Regions from separate parts of the Staphylococcus sp. GDY8P57P genome, predicted to be linked through region 2. Evidence: riboswitches for the same ligand, from Rfam matches in the RefSeq annotation. Region 2 holds a riboswitch; the other holds the start of a gene.
The links. Region 2 has a riboswitch for FMN ahead of KA878_RS12150 (ECF transporter S component). Riboswitches for the same ligand answer to the same signal wherever they lie in the genome.

Region 1: another riboswitch for FMN. It lies ahead of ribD (bifunctional diaminohydroxyphosphoribosylaminopyrimidine deaminase/5-amino-6-(5-phosphoribosylamino)uracil reductase RibD); the one in region 2 lies ahead of KA878_RS12150 (ECF transporter S component).

What each region holds. Positions count from the first base shown of each region.
Region 1 is NZ_JAESLK010000004.1:2,062-5,498, reverse strand. It holds gene KA878_RS01645 (FAD/NAD(P)-binding protein) at 44-1,534, shown strand; FMN riboswitch at 1,688-1,830, shown strand; gene ribD (bifunctional diaminohydroxyphosphoribosylaminopyrimidine deaminase/5-amino-6-(5-phosphoribosylamino)uracil reductase RibD) at 1,972-3,015, shown strand; gene KA878_RS01635 (riboflavin synthase) at 3,022-3,437, shown strand, end outside.
Region 2 is NZ_JAESLK010000040.1:89,225-92,661, reverse strand. It holds gene KA878_RS12165 (RecQ family ATP-dependent DNA helicase) at 1-230, opposite strand, end outside; gene KA878_RS12160 (YpbB family protein) at 223-1,176, opposite strand; gene KA878_RS12155 (ferredoxin) at 1,286-1,534, shown strand; gene KA878_RS12150 (ECF transporter S component) at 1,605-2,156, opposite strand; FMN riboswitch at 2,220-2,347, opposite strand; gene KA878_RS12145 (ATP-binding protein) at 2,596-3,437, opposite strand, start outside.

The DNA.
Region 1 (3,437 bases), on a different contig from region 2:
TATTAAAAAGTCTTTTTAGAGTAATAAAGAAGGATGATGATATATGCGTGTAGCTATAATTGGAATGGGTACAGCTGGTGTGAGTGTTTTAAGGCAGTTAGTCAAAAATGAAGCATTTAAATATTTAGAGGTAGATGTCTATGATAATGAAAAGAATATGGGACAAGGTGTGCCATTTCAAAATGACAGTAGTCAGTTACTCATCAATTTGCCAACAAAGCAGATGAGTTTAAATTTAGATGATGATGAAGAATTCTGGAATTGGTATCAAGAACAATCAGAGTTTAAATTTGATAATCCTAAGTACTTACCTCGATTTGTGTTTGGTCATTATATGAAATCTTATCTATCTAACTTTGACTTATTATTTGATAATCTTTCCGTTATCAAGCGTCCAGTTCGTGAGATTTTTACAAATTCAGAAATAGATGAGACGACATTAAAATATTATGTATGTACATCAGAAGATATGAGTGAATGGAAAGAATACGACTATATCTTCTTAACGACAGGTACTTTCGCTTATCATGATCCGTATCAATTAAAAGGTAAAAAAGGATATATTCAAACACCTTATCCTACATATAATACATTGGATGAAGTTTCAGAATCAGATGATATAGCCATAATTGGAACTGGATTAGCTAGTTTAGATGTTGTTAGGTATGTCGCTACACATCATCCTAAGTTGCCAATTACTATGACGAGTCGTTCAGCACATCTGCCAAGTGTAAGAGGGAATATGGTTGATATTGAATTCAAATATTTAACTAAACAAAAGTTTAATGAGCTAAAAGGAAAACATTTTGGAAATGTTCCATTAGAAATTGCTTTTGAATTATTTCAACAAGAATGTGAAGACCGTAATATAGAGTTAGATAAATTAATACATAGACGTACCGGTAATACAATTAAAGATTTACAATATGATCTCGAACGTGCAAATGAAATCGGAGTATTTCAAAGTTTGATTGAAAATGTTAAAGAGAATTTGAATTGGATATGGAATAGTTTCAGTCGAGAAGATCAGCAAGCCTTTGATAAGCGATTTTCGAAACATATTCAATTAAATTCAAATCCAATGCCACCACGTACAGCAGAATTAATTATTAAACTCATACGTAATCAATCACTTATTATTAAAAGAGGATTAGAGGATATTAAACATACAGATGACGGTTATTTATTAAAATTTAAAGATGAGCGACAACCTAAACCATATGATGTCATAATCAATTCAACTGGATCCAAAACACATTTGTCAGATTTAGATGATGAAGATCAGCTTATACTGAACCTTCAAAATCGACAAATCGTTCAGCCGCACCCAATGGGCGGTATTCAAATTATTCCAGAAACGAATCAAGTCATTAGCCCAAGATATGGAACATTAAATAATATGATTGCCATTGGACAAGTGACGAACGGTGTTAACAAGTTAAGAAATGGTGTAAAGATGATCGTTGATCAAGCAGTGAGTTCTGTCAACTATATGTACGACAATCAAAGTAAGTTTGATCACTTCGATGCTTAAAGTGCATGTTTACACTTAAATGACTAAATTGCATCAATGGTTACACTGTTTAATATTATATAGCGTAGACGGTTTGTAATTTTTAAACAATAAGCGTATGATGATTAGTGTAGTAATCAAACTACATTAACTCTAATAATCACAATTTCATATGAATTCTTTCGGGGCGGGGTGCAATTCCCAACCGGCAGTAAATTAAGCCTGCGACCTGTCAAAGTATATGGTTAACTACTTTGATGGCTGATCTAGTGAAAGTCTAGAGCCGACAGTGAAAGTCTGGATGGGAGAAAGAATCGAGACGTCAATTTAAGTTTTAATGACGCTTATTTAGCATACACATTTAAGAAATGTTGTAAGCTTATTTGAACATATATTTAATTTCCCTATGCCTGTAATTGTTTTATTGGTATAGGGAATTTTTATTTTGAGGTGATGAATTGAGTTATTTTATGAATTATGCAATACAACTCGCACAAATGGTTGAAGGTCAAACGGGTGTTAACCCGCCAGTGGGTGCTGTCGTAGTCAATGACGGTAGAATTGTCGGACTGGGTGCACATCTTAAACAAGGTGATAAACACGCGGAAGTACAAGCACTTGATATGGCTGGAGAAAATGCAAAAGGTGGAACGATTTACATTTCGTTAGAACCTTGTACGCACTTTGGCTCCACTCCACCATGTGTGAATAAAATTATAGAATTTGGACTAAGTAAAGTTGTTTACGCTGTTAAAGATACAACATTACCTTCTGAAGGGGATGCTATATTAGAACAAGCTGGCATTGAAGTTGAATATCAATACTCTGAAGATGCAGCTGCGTTGTATCGTGACTTTTTCAAAGCTAAGTCAGAACAATTACCTGAAATCACGATGAAAGTGTCTGTATCATTAGATGGTAAACAGGCTACTGATATGGGTCAAAGCAAATGGATTACAAATTCAGATGTGAAACAAGATGTTTATCATTTAAGACATACGCATGATGCTGTATTAACGGGTAATGGCACAATTATCGCTGACAATCCCCAATATACGACACGTATTCCAAACGGTAAACATCCAATTCGAATCGTTTTATCAAGAAGTGGCAACATTGACTTTACAAAGCAATTGTTCCAAGATTCTTCAAGCGAAGTATGGATATACACAGAAAATGAGCATCTAAAAAGTCCAAATTCAAATGTCAAAATAATCTATTTAACTGAATGTAATTTAAAAGATATTTTAAAAGATATTTATAAGCGAGGTATTGGTAAGTTATTAATAGAAGCTGGACCTCGTGTAACTTCAGAATTTCTCCAAACACATTTTATCAATCAACTTATTATTTATTACGCCCCGAAAATAATAGGTGGTTCTGGGAAAAATCAATTCTATCAAACGAATGATGTCATTGATTTAAACCACGCCACGCAATTTGAAATTATTTCTACTGAGTTAATTAATCAAAACTTAAAAATGATCTTGCGAAAGAAGTGACAACTCATGTTTACAGGTATCGTTGAAGAAATTGGTACTGTTAAGAATATTCGTACGCATCAATCAGTTAGAACACTGGATATTGCTTGTCAAACGATTGTAGAAGACATGCACATTGGTGATTCTATTAGTGTGAATGGTGCATGTCTAACGGTGATTGATTTTACAAGTAACTTTTTTTCGGTACAAGTTATTAAAGGTACTGAAGATAAAACATACTTATCACAAATTAAGCAAAATGATGAAGTGAATTTAGAACGCGCAATGCCAGGAGATGGTCGCTTTGGAGGTCATTTCGTTTTAGGTCACGTCGATGATAAAGGTGTGATTACGCATGTAAACGAAACACCTAATTCAAGAATTGTTTCGATTAAAGCATCGCCAACGATTATTAAACAAATGGTTAAACAAGGCTCTATCAC
Region 2 (3,437 bases):
TGAGATTTCAATTGCATGACTTGGTCATCCATAAGAGAGATTAAAGGTGAAATGATGAGAGTTGGCTTTTCTTTTATATAAGTTGGCATTTGATAACATAAACTTTTGCCACTACCTGTTGGAAGAATTCCTAACGTATCTTTATCACTCAATACGCTTTCAATAATTTCTTTCTGACCCGGATTAAATGAGGAAAAACCGAACCATTCTTTTAATTTATCTTCAAGCACTTAACTCACCTCTTTCAATTCCGATAATTAGTAATTTGATTTGAAAATAAGATAATTGATTGAATTGTTCTTTATATATTTTTAATCGATATCCTCTATTCTGATGATAGAATTCTATGAACGAATTATAATCTGTCGTACTTACATATTGTTGATACGCTGTAAAATAACCTTTAATAAATAATTCAAGCACATGGTCTTCAATCGTATTGATTTTAACATTTTGAGTCACTGCAGCTTCATTCATTGAAAGTCCTTTGAGTAATTGATGATATGTAATTGTAGTTTTATTTAGTAATGTAGGTAAAATAATGGTTTGAGATAATATCGGAAATTGTTCTTTATGCTCTAATGCAAACATCATTTGAACTAAATTATTCAATTCATGGACAAATAAATCGGTTACTGGTATGTCTTCAATAAGAGAAACTTGTTGACGCGTATACATTGGTTCTTCATACCCTTGTAGATAATAATGAATCAAACAGTTGCCATTGCACGTTTCATTAATGATATGAAAAAGCTGCTCAATTTCATTTTCTAAATCATCAATTAAGTCACTCTCGATGATAGTTGAATATAATTGCTTTACTTTATTTTGAACTGTGACTTGTTGCGTAATAGGTATAAAGTCTAAATGATTATTTTTGTAATGCGTCATCGTTTGTATAAGTAATTGAATACAACTAAATGTTTGAATGATACTATCGTATGTAAACCTTAGATGAATGGTAATGTTGATATTCTGGTCATCATTACTATTCAAAAATCGCTCAAAAGACGGATATTTTAATTTAGGTAAACTGTGATATAATGATAAAAGTTGTTGGGAACATGCATCAAAAAAAGTTTGATGTGATTTTTTCCCAATTAAAATATTATAGATACTTTTATTGGTTTTATATTCGAATGAATGATTTGATGCATAGGTAATAATAGAATGCATTAATGATTCCTCACTTTATGTAACTAATAAAATAGTAAATAAATTAATCGAAGTGTTAGTTAACATTTGTTATACTAGTGTAGCATTTTTATCAAAGGAGGCGAAGAATTTGGCAAAGTATACAATCGTTGATATGGATACATGTATTGCTTGTGGCGCATGTGGTGCTGCGGCGCCAGACATTTACGATTATGACGACGAAGGTATTGCTTTCGTAATCCTTGATGATAATCAAGGTACTGCAGAAGTACCAGAAGAATTATATGAAGATATGGAAGATGCTCTTGAAGGTTGTCCAACTGATTCAATTAAAATTGAAGAAGAACCATTTGATGGTGATGCCCTTAAATTTGAATAGTTTATGGCACAATCAAATAAATATTAAATCTCCTATTGCTGCGTACTTCATTCAGCAATAGGAGATTTTTTTATGATAAAACGCGTTTTAATCGATTGTATAATAGTACAAATATAATTGAAATCACAACACCTTTAATAATATTAAAAGGTATAACACCAGATAAAATGACGATTTTTAAATTATTAAATACATCTCCTAAATTAAAAATCATCCCATATAAAGGAAGTAACACAAAGTAGTTTAATACACTTAACACAATAGTCATAACTATAGTACCAATTGCGAGTCCTATAACTAAAGAACGTGGCGTATGTGTATGTTGTCTTTGACGTTTTGTAACATAGTAAGCGGATAATAAGAAACTCACACCTGCTAAAAAGTTAGCAACTGGGCCCACTGGATCGCCCATGTTAAATAAAAAGTTAAGTATATTTTTTATAAGTGCTACAATAATACCAGCAACGGGACCCAAAAGGAATGTTGCTAATAATGTTGGCACATCACTAAAGTCTAATGTTAAGTATGGCGGTAAAAATGGTAGCGGAAATTTAATAAATGTTAAAATGAACGCTATCGCACTTAACATACTTATCGTGATAAGACGTTTGTTTTGTTGCATATTGAATTATCTCCTTCCATTCATCTTACTTAGAATAGGAGATAATTTTGCACAACAAAAAATCTCCATCTTCTCCCATCCAGACTATACTGTCGGCTTCAGATTTTCACTGAATCAGCCACTTCATAAGAAGCGGGTCGCAGGCTTGAATTACTGCCGGTTGGGACTTACACCCTACCCCGAAGATGAATTATAACTATATATTAATTTAATTTTTATATTACCTTATGTGAGCGCATTGCGCAATCATGGTGCTTAAACTGATTAGATAAAAAAAGAGTGAAATCAGATTCAACATGAATTCTGACCCACTCTTGGTCTAGTAATTTCATTTTTAGAATAAAAGCTAGTACGTTAAGTCAAACGTCGTGATGTACGAGTTTCTACTGTAACTTAAATTAAAGCGCTTGATAGATAAGTGCGTATGATTGTAATCATATTAGCACTTAGGTTTAGGTAATTTAATGATAAATGTTGTACCTTTGTTTACTTCGCTTTCTACTTGAATAGAACCACCATGTTCTTCGATAATCATTTTGCAAATAAATAGTCCTAAACCAGTACCTTGTTTCCCTCTCGTTCTTGATGCTTCGACTTTATAAAATCTATCAAAAACAAGTTCAAGATGTTCCGGAGATATACCACTTCCGGTATCGCTAATGTACAATGTCTGATATGTGTCATCAGATGATGAAGTGATTGTAATTGAATCACCTGGTTGAGTATAACGTGTGGCATTATCAATCAGATTTGTTAGTACTTGATCAATACGGTCGGCATCATAATCCCACAATTCATCAGTCATTTCTGGCGCAAGTGACATGTCTAACTCTAAATCTTGTGCCTGTTGTTTATACTTCATTTGCATTTTATTTAATAAAGGTTTAATGGGTTGTTTCTCTTTATTAACAGTTAAACCTTCTGCATCCATACGCGCTACATTCAATAATTCATTGACTAGACGATTTAAACGTTTTGTTTCATCAAGCACGATAGATAAAGAGTCTCGAATTTCATCGGGCTCTGTTACAATGCCATCTACAATGGACTCTGTATACCCTTGTAATAAAGAAATAGGAGTTCTCAATTCATGTGAAACGTTAGCAATGAAGTCTTTTTTCATTTGATCAAGATTATGTTCATTGGTCATATCTCTAATAATGACTACTAGACCACTACGGCCATCTTGTTGGATTCGCTCGATATAACTCATGATAATGACATAATATTTGTTATTAATTTCGTATTCTTGGAATTCTGTATTCTTTGAAACAAATGTTT